2 regions of the Isoptericola sp. NPDC057191 genome follow, and region 1 is predicted to be linked to the other one. Evidence: predicted binding sites of a transcription regulator. Region 1 holds the regulator's gene; the other holds the start of a gene.
The links. The regulator HspR, encoded in region 1, represses chaperone genes until heat shock. The targets are predictions, from matches to a motif close to AAGTTGAGTCNNNNNGACTCAACTT.
Positions count from the first base shown of each region.

Region 2: a site for HspR is predicted at 2,568-2,592, ahead of dnaK (molecular chaperone DnaK). Genes of this name have one in related genera too.

Region 1 is NZ_JBHUWC010000257.1:155-4,037, forward strand. It holds partial or broken gene ACFT55_RS19340 (sigma-70 family RNA polymerase sigma factor) at 1-771, opposite strand, end outside; gene ACFT55_RS19345 (hypothetical protein) at 993-1,769, shown strand; gene ACFT55_RS19350 (DUF1540 domain-containing protein) at 1,818-2,126, opposite strand; gene ACFT55_RS19355 (heat shock protein transcriptional repressor HspR) at 2,297-2,725, opposite strand; gene ACFT55_RS19360 (DnaJ C-terminal domain-containing protein) at 2,763-3,761, opposite strand.
Region 2 is NZ_JBHUWC010000188.1:89-7,177, forward strand. It holds gene grpE (nucleotide exchange factor GrpE) at 1-582, opposite strand, end outside; gene dnaK (molecular chaperone DnaK) at 579-2,462, opposite strand; gene ACFT55_RS17430 (cold-shock protein) at 2,687-3,634, opposite strand; gene ACFT55_RS17435 (hypothetical protein) at 3,771-4,424, shown strand; gene ACFT55_RS17440 (GNAT family N-acetyltransferase) at 4,445-4,921, opposite strand; gene ACFT55_RS17445 (DUF222 domain-containing protein) at 4,981-6,498, opposite strand; gene ACFT55_RS17450 (class I SAM-dependent methyltransferase) at 6,618-7,089, opposite strand, start outside.

The DNA.
Region 1 (3,883 bases):
GACGATGAGGGGCGCGACGACGGCCCGCATGCCGTGGGCGACGTCGCCGAGCTCGAGCACGAGCGAGCGGCACTCGCTGCACGACTCCAGGTGGGTGTCGACCTTCGCGACCTCGCGCCGCGCCAGGCCGCCGCGCACGTACGCGCCGAGCAGCGGGTTCACGGCCCGGCACCCGTCGGTGGGTGCGTGCGTGAGGTGCTCCTGCAGGTACCCGACCCGCAGTCCCTCGCGGGCGCGGTAGGCGAGGGCGGAGACGCCGTTGGGCGTCAGGCCGAGGATCGGCGCCACCTCGGCCGGCGTGCGGCCCTCGATCTCCGTGTACCAGAGCACCGCCTGCCAGCGCTCCGGGAGCGCCTGGTAGGCGTTCTTCACGACGGACCGCTCGAACCCCTCGAACGTGGGGACGTCGGTGGAGTCGACGAGGCCGAGCGCGGCCTCGAACGTGCCGTCGTCGGCCGTGGGGCGGGTGCGCCGTACCCCGCGCGCGAGGTCGGCGGCGAGCCGCCGCACCACCGTCAGCAGGTAGGCGCGGAACGTGGCGTCGGGGCCGCCGCCGTGCTGCAGCACGTCGAGCACCCGGTGGAACGCCTCCGAGACGAGGTCGTCGGCGTCGGCCGCGGAGCGCACGTACTGCCTGGCCACGGCGCGGGCTGCCGGCACGTGCCGGACGTAGAGAGCACCGAACGCCTCGAGGTCGCCTCCGCGCACGTCCAGGATCAGCTCGGCGTCACTGCGTGCCGAGTCGTCCGACCCCACGTAGACGTCCGTCATGGCCGACCTCGCTCTGGCTCTCCCACGCGATGCTCCCGCGCAGACTCCCGTACTGTACGTGCGCGCAGCCGGTCGTTGAGGGGTGAACTTTCTCAAGAAAGACGCAGGATATCCGCAAGTTTCCGTGCCTCAGGCAGCGGAAAGCGCCTCCGCGACAGTTCTCGCCCGTGTCAGTGGGGCGCAACTGCGTCATGATGGCTGCCCATGGGGCTCCCATCATCATGAACCGGTCCACGAGCGGGCCCACGGACGCGCCCGAGCTCCCCTCCGAGGTGCTCGACCGTTGGCGCGCGACGAGCCTTGCCGACGTCTGGCTGCGCCCGGACGACTGGTACCACCCGGCGGTCGACGCGCTGGTCGAGGCGTTCGACGACGGCCGGTCGCCCCACGCCGCCGCCCACCGGCTGGGTGCCGCGCGCGGGCGCGCAGGAGTCGGGCTGGGCGAGACGCTGGACGACGTGGAGTGCCTCTACCGTGCCGCCCACCGCGCCCCGGACCCCGACGCGATCCGTGCGGTCGCCGTCGGCTGGGTCCGTGGACGCGACACCGAGCCGGCCCTGAGCGGGCTGCGCGACCCGGGCACCGGGCTGCCCACGCGGGCCTACCTCACGGAGCGGCTGCGGGAGACGTACGGCGCGGCCGTCGGGGCCGAGCACGACGTGCCGACCACGCACTGCCTCGTCGTCATCGACGTCGCCGTGGACGGGCTGGCGCCCTGGGACCGGGCCGCGCGGTCCGCGACCGTGGGCCGCGCCCTCGAGCAGGTCTTCGGGGAGGGCCACCCGATGGCGGCGCTGACCGACGGCGTCTTCGCGGTGCTGACCCGCCGCGACGCCAGGGTGAGCGACCTGGCGAAGACCACCCGCCGGGTGGTCGAGCGCAACGCCGCGCTCATGGGGATCGGGGACACGATGCGGCGCCCCACCCGGGTGTGGGTGGAGCGCCTGCCGACGTCGCACGCCGCGGCCGCCGAGCTGCTCACGCAGCTCACCCGCTGACCGTCACGCTGACCCCCGCGCTGACCGCCACCTGGGTGCCGACGAGGCTCAGGGGTGCGAGTAGGTGAGGCAGTCGGCGTGGCTCTCGTCGTCCGGGCCGGGCCCGACGCGGATCGCGGCCGCCGCGCACTCGAGCTCGTGGTTGTGGACGCAGTCCCCGCGCTGGCACGCCCCCACGTGGGCGACGACCTTCTCCAGGCCGCCCTTGGCGCTCAGCGGGATGAACGTGGCGCACGACGCGTCTCCGGTGTGCCCGGCGATCGTCACCGCACCGGCGTGACAGCCGTGGTCGTGGTTGTAGCCGCAGCCCTCGACGGTGCACTCGGTCACCTCGGGCATCTCCATCAGAGTGCTCATCGTGCGCTCCTCGCTGCTCGCCGTCGGCTCGCGCCGCCTTCAGCCAGGATAGGACTCACGCACGGAATATGCGATGCGAATTCGCCCTCGAATTCAGCAAGGAAAGCCTCACCTATTGCGACGGGATTTAGCGAAGAATTGCATGGCGAAAAGACGGCGGGCGGCGGCTCTCAGCCGCGTCGGGGCAGGGGGCGCCAGAGCACCAGCGCGCCTTCCGCGGCGTCCAGCTCGGACCGCTCGGCGCGCCGCACCCGCTGACCGCGGCGCACGACGACGACGTCGCCCGACGAGCCGGCGGCGAACACCCGGCCCCCGGGCTGCATCGCGAGCGCGGTGAGGCGTGCCTCGAGCTGGGCCACGTGCTCCTGCAGGTCGAGGATGCGCCGGATGCCGGCGAGGTTGATCCCCTCGACCTGCGCGAGCCGCTGGACCTCCAGCAGGCGGGACACGTCGCGCTGCGAGTACCGCCGCCCCCGGCCCGCGGTGCGGCGGGGCGTCACCAGGCCGAGCCGGTCGTACTGGCGCAGGGTCTGCGGGTGCATCCCGGCGAGCTGGGCGGCCTGGGACACGGTCAGCACCGGGGCGTCCTCGGTGACCATCGCTACCTCCCTCGCACGGTGCACGTCGCCCGGGCCGTCACTCCGCGGCGCGCTGCGCCAGCCCTGCCCGGACGTCCTCGTGGTCGCTCTCGGCGGCGAACGCCTCGAGCGCCTCCTTCGCCTTCTTGCTGAGCTTCTGCGGCACCGCGACCTGCACGGTGACGAGCAGGTCGCCCTGCGCCTTCGTCGTCCGCACGCCGCGGCCCTTGACCCGCAGCACGCGGCCGGACGGCGTGCCCGCGGGCACCTTGAGCCGCACGGTGCTGCCGTCGAGGGTGGGCACCTCGAGCGTGGTGCCGAGAGCGGCCTCCGTGAACGTGACGGGCACCGACATGCGCAGGTTGACGCCGTCGAGCGTGAACACCGGGTGCGCGGAGACGTGCACGGTGACCACGAGGTCGCCCGCCTCACCGCCGCCGGAACCCGGCCGCCCCTTGCCGCGGATGCGCAGCTTGCGGCCGTCGTTGACGCCCGCGGGGATCTTGGTCTTGACCTTGCGGCCGTCCACCGTGAACTCCACGGTGGCGCCCTCCACGGCCGTGCGGAACGGCAGCGTGGTCTCCGCCGCGACGCCCGGGCCCTTCTGCGGCGCGGTGAAGCCGGCGCGCCGGCTGCCGCCGCGGAAGCCGCCCTGGCCGCCGAGCATCGAGCTGAGGATGTCCTCGAAGCCGCCGGCGCCGCCGCCCTGCGGGTACTGCGTGTAGCGGGCGTTCGGGGCGCCTCCGCCGAACATCGACCCGAACACGTCCTCGAAGCCGTTGCCACCGCCACCGGGGCCCGCGGCGAACCGGGCGCCGCCACCGGCCATCGCACGCACGGCGTCGTACTGCTGACGCTGCTCGCTGTCCGAGAGGACGGCGTACGCCTCGCCGATCTCCTTGAACTTCGCCTCGGCCGACGCGTCACCCGGGTTCTGGTCCGGGTGGTACTGCCGCGCCAGCTTGCGGTACGCCTTCTTGATGGCCGCGTCGTCCGCGTCCTTGGGGACGCCGAGAGCGGAGTAGAAGTCCTTCTCGATCCAGTCCTGACCTGTCACGACGTCCTCCTTTCGTCACGGGGCGAGGTGGCGCAACCCTGCGCCGAGGGTTGCGCCCCCCCGGGACAGCTAATCCGGGCCGCCGCCCCCCCCCCCGGCCGCGCCGCCCACCATGGCGGCGA
Region 2 (7,089 bases), on a different contig from region 1:
ACGGTAACCGGGCTCCACCACCAGGCTGACGGTGGTGGCCGTGGCGTCCGCGTCGACGTTGTGCATGAGCGCCTCGTGCACCGTCGGGTCGAACTCCTCCCCGACCTGGCCGAACCGCTCGACGCCGAACTTCGCGAGCGACGCGTCGAGCTTCTCCGCGATGGCCGCCATGGGCCCGGACAGCTCGGCGTGCTGCTTGGCGCGCTCGATGTCGTCGAGCACCGGCAGCAGCGCGGCCAGGACGTCCTGCGTGCCCTGCGTGCGCGCCGCCTCCTGGTCGCGCAGCGACCGGTTGCGGTAGTTGGTGAACGACGCCCGCTCGCGCTGCAGCGCGTCCATGTGCTGCGCCGCCTCGGCCTTCGCCGCCAGGACCTCCGCGCTCTCGGCGGCCTCGCCCTCGGGCTCGAAGTCGAGCGCCGCGAGCGGGTCCTGCGACTCGTCGGCCTGCTCGGCAGGCTCGCCCGCACGGGCCTCGCCCGACGTCGGGTCGACCTTGCGCTTGTCGGTGAACTGGAAGGGGGTCTCCCCCGAGCCCTCGGAGCTCTCCGGGGGCTCGGGGACCGACCGCTGCTCGTCCGTCACTTCTTGTCGTCCTCGTCGTCGACGATCTCGGCGTCGACCACGTCCTCGTCGGAGGCGGAGGAGGCACCGGCGGCCGAGGCCGCGTCATCCTCGGCGGCCTGGGCGTTGCCCGCGGCCTGCTCCTGCTCGGCCGAGGCGTACAGCGCCTGGCCGATCTTCTGCGACGACGTGCCGAGCTTCTCGTACGCGGCCTTGACGGCGTCGGCGTCCTCGCCCTCCAGGGCGGTCTTGACGCCGGCGATGTCGGCCTCGACCTCGGTGACGACCTCGGCGGGGAGCTTGTCGCGGTTGTCCGCGATCTGCTTCTCCATCGAGTACGCGAAGGCCTCGGCCTGGTTGCGGGTCTCGGCCTCCTCGCGACGCTTCTTGTCCTCGGCGGCGTGCTCCTCGGCGTCCTTCACCATGCGGTCGATGTCCTCCTTGGGGAGGGCGGAACCACCGGTGATCTTCATCGACTGCTCGGTGCCCGTGCCGCGGTCCTTGGCGGACACGTGCACGATGCCGTTCGCGTCGATGTCGAAGGTGACCTCGATCTGCGGGACGCCGCGCGGCGCCGGGGCGATGCCGGTGAGCTCGAACGTGCCCAGCGGCTTGTTGTCGCGGGTGAACTCGCGCTCGCCCTGGAAGACCTGGATCGCCACGGACGGCTGGTTGTCCTCCGCCGTGGAGAAGATCTCGCTGCGCTTGGTCGGGATGGCCGTGTTGCGCTCGATGAGCTTGGTCATCACGCCGCCCTTGGTCTCGATGCCGAGGGACAGCGGGGTGACGTCGATGAGCAGCACGTCCTTGCGCTCGCCGCCGATGACGCCGGCCTGCAGGGCCGCGCCCACGGCGACGACCTCGTCCGGGTTGACGCCCTTGTTGGGCTCCTTGCCACCGGTGAGCTCGCGCACGACGTCGGTCACGGCCGGCATGCGGGTGGAGCCACCCACGAGCACGACGTGGTCGATGTCGGACACGGAGATGCCCGCGTCGCGGATGACCGCGTGGAACGGCGCCTTGGTGCGGTCGATGAGGTCCTGCGTCATCTGCTGGAACTGCGCACGCGTGAGCTTCTCGTCCAGGTGGACGGGGCCGTTCTCGCTCATGGACAGGTACTGCATCGAGACGTTGGTGCTCGTCGCGGACGAGAGCTCCTTCTTGGCCTGCTCGGCCGCCTCGCGCAGACGCTGCAGGGCGATCTTGTCCTTCGACAGGTCGACACCGGCGCTGTTCTTCACCTGCTTGATGAGGTGGTCCACGATGCGCTGGTCCCAGTCGTCACCGCCGAGGCGGTTGTCGCCCGAGGTGGCGCGCACCTGGATGGTGGAGAAGTCGTCCTCGTCCTTGCCGACCTCGAGGAGCGAGACGTCGAACGTGCCGCCGCCCAGGTCGAAGACGAGGATGAGCTCGTCCTCCTTGCCCTTCTCCAGGCCGTAGGCGAGGGCCGCCGCGGTGGGCTCGTTGACGATGCGCGTCACGTTGAGGCCCGCGATCTGGCCGGCGTCCTTGGTCGCCTGGCGCTCGGCGTCGTTGAAGTACGCCGGGACGGTGATGACCGCGTCGGTGACGGGCTCGCCCAGGTACTCCTCGGCGTCGCGCTTGAGCTTGCCGAGCACGCGCGCGGAGATCTCCTGCGCGGTGTACTTCTTGTCGTCGATCTCGACCGCCCAGTCGGTGCCCATGTGGCGCTTGACCGACGAGATGGTGCGGTCGACGTTGGTGACCGCCTGACGCTTGGCCACCTCACCGACGAGGACCTCGCCGGTCTTGGAGAACGCGACGACGGACGGCGTCGTGCGCGACCCCTCCGCGTTCGCGATGACGGTGGGCTCGCCGCCCTCCAGGACGGCGACCACGGAGTTCGTGGTGCCCAGGTCGATACCGACTGCTCGAGCCATGTGTGCTGCCTCCATGCGTACGTCCGGACGCCTGTGCGCCCGAGGTTGAGTCAACTGCACTCAACGTAAATCTCGGCGCCCCGGCCTCGCAAACCGCAGGCGCTGAAGTTGAGTCTGTATGGCTCAACCTTGCTCGGGGCGCCTCTATTCCCGCAGGTGATCACGGGCGTTCGCTGTGAGCGAACAGGGCTGCTGTGCCGCAATCCTCGGGAGGTTCCGCTCGCTCAGACCAGCTCGACGTTGTCGGCCTGCGGGCCCCGGTCGCTCTGCCGCACCTTGAAGCGGACGCGGTCGCCCTCCTCCAGGAACTCGACACCCCGCACGACGGACACGTGCACGAACAGGTCCGCACCTCCGGCGTCGGGCGTGATGAAGCCGAACCCGCGGTCCGCGTCGTACCGCGCGACGGTGCCCTCGCCACCACGCACGGGCGCGCCGGACGACGACGGCCGGCCCGAGCGGCCGCGGTCCGCACCCCCGCGCGGACTACGCCCACCTGCGGCACCGGCGGCACCGCGCACGAGCTGGACGTTGCGGGCGTTCGGACCCTTGTCGCCCTCGACGACGTCGAACGTCACGCGTGCGCCCTCGGCGAGCTCGCTCAGGCCATGGCCGAGCGCGCGGACGTGCACGAAGACGTCGTCGCCGCCCGCGTCGGGAGCGATGAACCCGAAGCCCTTGACGTCGTCGTACCAGGAGACGGTGCCGTCCGCGCCGTCGGAGGCGGGCCGGGCCGGCTCGGACGCGAGCGGGAGCAGGTGGTCCGCCTGCGGACCCTTCTCCCCCTCGACGACGAGGAACGCCACCCGCTGCCCCTCCGTGACCACGCCGCCCCCGACGATGGCCGAGCTGTGCACGAAGATCTCGTCGCGGCCGTCGTCGGGCGTGACGAAGCCGTACCCCTTGGTCGGCTCGTACCAGTTGACGGTGCCGAGCACGCCCAGGGGCGCGTCCGCGGCCTGGTCGCCCGTGACCCGGACGCGGCGGGCCTGCGGGCCGCGGTCGCCCTCGCCCACCTCGAACTCGACGACCTGCCCCTCACGGAGCAGCTTGGGCCCGTCGTCGCCGACGATCTCGGACGCGTGGACGAACAGGTCCTCCGCCTCGTCCCCGAGGTCGATGAAGCCGAACCCTCGGTCGGCGTCGAACCATCGGACAGTTCCCTGGGGCACCTGATACTCCTCGTCTTGACAGAAGATTGCTGTCTCCAGTGTCCCTGACTGGCGCGGCGCGAACCTCCGAACGTGCTCAGCGCCACCTTTGCGCCCGGCCCTGCCGCGGACCGGACGCCTGTGGTGGGATCGGCGCATGCAGCCCGAGCCCGCCGACAGCTACTACGCCCGCATCGTCGCCCACCTCGGCCCGGACGGCCGGCTCCCCGTGGCGGTCGAGGAGATGCCCGGCTGGGACATCTACCCCTACGAGGTGGACTCGTTGCGGATGAAGCCGCTGCACCCCCTGGCCGACGCCGAGCCCCCGCGCAGGGGCGAGGACCCGTCCGAGTGCTGGTGCTCGTCGGCGGCGGACCGCCTGCCCACGTTCCTGGAGGACCACGTGTGGCGCAACGAGCGGTGGGTGCTGACCGCCGACCTCGCCCAGGGGCTGCCCGCGTTCCTCATGCTCGTGCCCGTCTCGGCGCACTGCGACCTGCCGACGGTCCCGGCGGACCTCGCCGCGGAGATGGGGCAGCTGATCGTCGCGGTCTCGGCGGCCGTCGAGGCGCTGCCGAGCGTGGGCCGCGTGCAGCTCGCCAAGTGGGGCGACGGCGGGGCGCACCTGCACCTGGCGTTCCTCGGCCGGCCCGCCCGCGTGCTGCAGTTCCGCGGCTCCCCGCTGCTCGACTGGGCGGAGAACCTGCCCGACGTGCCCGAGGACGTCCTGCGCACGAACGCGGCGTTCGTCGCCGCACAGGTCGTCGCCGCCGTGGGCGGGCAGGCCGGTCCGGCGGGCGGCGCCGCCTGAGAGGGCTCGTCCCCCGGTCGTCAGAGCGGCTTGCGCATCTGCTGCGTCACGACGTCGTACCCGGCGGAGCCGTACAGCGTCACCGCGGGCGTGTTGTGCCCGAAGACGTTGAGCTCGAGGGCGGTGGCGCCGGCCTCACGGGCCGCGTCCTCGGCTGCCGTGAGCAGCCCGCGCCCGAGCCCCTGACCGCGGCGCGACTCGACCACCTCGATGTCGTACAGGAACGCCACGCCGGGCACCCCGCGCGGGTGGTCCAGCGCCACCCACACGCGCCCGACCGGCTCGCCGTCGGCGTCGAGGCCGCGCAGGAACAGCATCCGTCCCGTGGCCACGCCCTGCGGCAGGAGCCGGGCGCTCTCGTCGCGCGCCCGCTGCGCCGCGCCGTCGGCCTGCCACATCCCCGCGGCGACCTGCTCCGCCGCGTAGCCCTCCGCCAGCGCGTCCTGCCACTCGTCGAACTCGCCCGGCGTCATCGGGCGGAGCGTCACCGTCGTCATGCGGGCGTGCTGGCACAGGTCATGACGACCGACCCTCCCGGCCGTGACTCACCGACCGCTCAGAACGGCGGCGTGCCGGGATCGGACGGCGGGTGCCCGTCGGGGGCTCGCGCGTCGGCCTGGTTCGGCGAGCCACGCCCGGGGTCCGGGGGCCGGGGTTGCGCGCGCCCCGTGGGCGACGTCCACAGGAGGGCGCCGTCAGGCGCCCGGGCGACACGCCATCCGGTCTGGTGCTTGAGCACGTGGTGGTGACGGCACAGATGGGTCAGGTTGTCGGCGGTCGTCGTGCCGCCGTCGACCCACGCCCTGACGTGGTCGACGTCGCAGGCCGAAGCCGCCCGGGTGCAGCCCGGGAACGTGCAGGTGACGTCCCGGGCCTGCAGCAGCGCGCGGAGCGCTGCCGGCACGGCGTAGGTGCCCGGGTCGGTGGCCAGCACCGTGTCGTCGACCGGGTCGACCAGGAGTCGGCGGAGCGAGGGGGCGCTCGCCGTCAGGCGGAGCGCGGTCTCCGCGTCGACGGGGGCCTGACCGTCCAGCTCGGCGACCCCGCCGGCGTCACCGCCGAGCAGCGTGAGCACCGGCACGGTGATCCGCACGGTGGGTGCGACGCGGCGGGCAAGGTCTGCCAGGCCGGGCACCCGGGCGCCCTCTGCGCCACGGGCAGCAGCGCTGCCCGCGACGGCACGCGGGTCGTCGGCGCCGTCGACGTCGGCGCCGTCGATGTCGGCTCGGCCGAGCAGGAGGTCCGCGAACGCGTCGGCACGGAGCTGCCCCGCCCCGCGCGGGTCGCCCTCGTCCCGTGCCGTGCGAGCGACGCGAGAGAGCCGGTCGTGGATCGCATGCGCCTGGACCGCCGGCAGGTGCGCGGTGATCCAGGCCATGCCGTCAGCGCCCGGGTCGAGGTAGACCGCCCGCTTGTCGACCGCCGCGCGGTGCCGGACCGTCAACGACACCGGGTGCGCCAGGTCCCGCGCGCGCCGCAGCCGGCGGCGGAGCTGCGGCAGGGTGACCCGCCTGGCGGCCGGCAGGACCGCCTCCTCGACGCTTCGGCGCGCGTCGACGTCGGGAAGGCCGAGGAGGGTGTCCGCGAGCGCCCCGGCGTGCGCGAGCGAGAACCGCCCCTGGCACAGGTCCACGAGCGCCGTGGCCGTGCCCTCCCCGCCCCCGGCCTCGCCGGCAGCATGGGCGTGCGAGGCCGCCTCGGTCAGTACGCGCGCCACGCCGACGAGTCGCGTCGCCTCCTGCTCGGACCAGCGCAACGCCGTCGCCAGGTCGGCCGTGAAGGCCCGCTCCGCCAGCTCGCGCCGACGGGTCGACGATGCCCGGCGGACCTGCGGGTCGTCCCGCTCGAGCAGCGCCCGCTCGCACCTGTCGGCGGCCCGTCGCGCCCGTTCCACGGCGAGCACCTTGGCGCCCTCCAGCGCGTCGATGCGTCGCTGGAGCTCCACCACCTCGTCGATCGAGGACGACACCTGATGGAGGGACGGTCGCGGCCCAGGGTCGACGCGTCGCAGCACGTCGGACAGCTCGACCGGCGCTCCAGGTGACGCGTCGACGACGTCGTGCTGCTGAGCCATCCCGCCCCCTTTCGCCGTCGCGGTCGGCCGTCCCGACACACCGTTCGAACACTTGTTCGATCCTATCGAAGTACAGCGCACCCCGGGCGAGACCTGTGGACAACCCCTCACCTCCTAGGTCATCGCGGCCCGCCGACCGGTGTGCGGCGCAGCCGGTAGAACGTGGGCTCGCCACGACGCGCGAGGCGCGGCATGCCCGGGGCGTCGGTGGGGACCCGGTGCACGTCGGTGACCTTCCACCCGGGGAAGGCGTCCTCGATGTCGGCCCGACTGGCGCCGGTGGGCATGAACGGCGGCCCGACGGACCTGCCCAGCACGAGCATCAGGAGCGTCGCGCCCGGACGCGTGCGGTCCGTCACGGCGCGGCCCATCGCGCGCTGCTCGGGGGTTCGCAGCCCGTGGAAGCAGCCGACGTCGAGGACGAGGTCGAAGTCGTCCCCCACGACGTCGGCGGGCAGGGTCGTGGCGTCCGCCCGGACGACCGTCGCGGCGACGCGCTCGCGCGCCAGCCTCGTGCGGGCGCGGCCGAGAGCGCGCTCGACGACGTCGACCGCCGTGACGTCCCACCCGCGGCGGGCGAGGGTCAGCGCA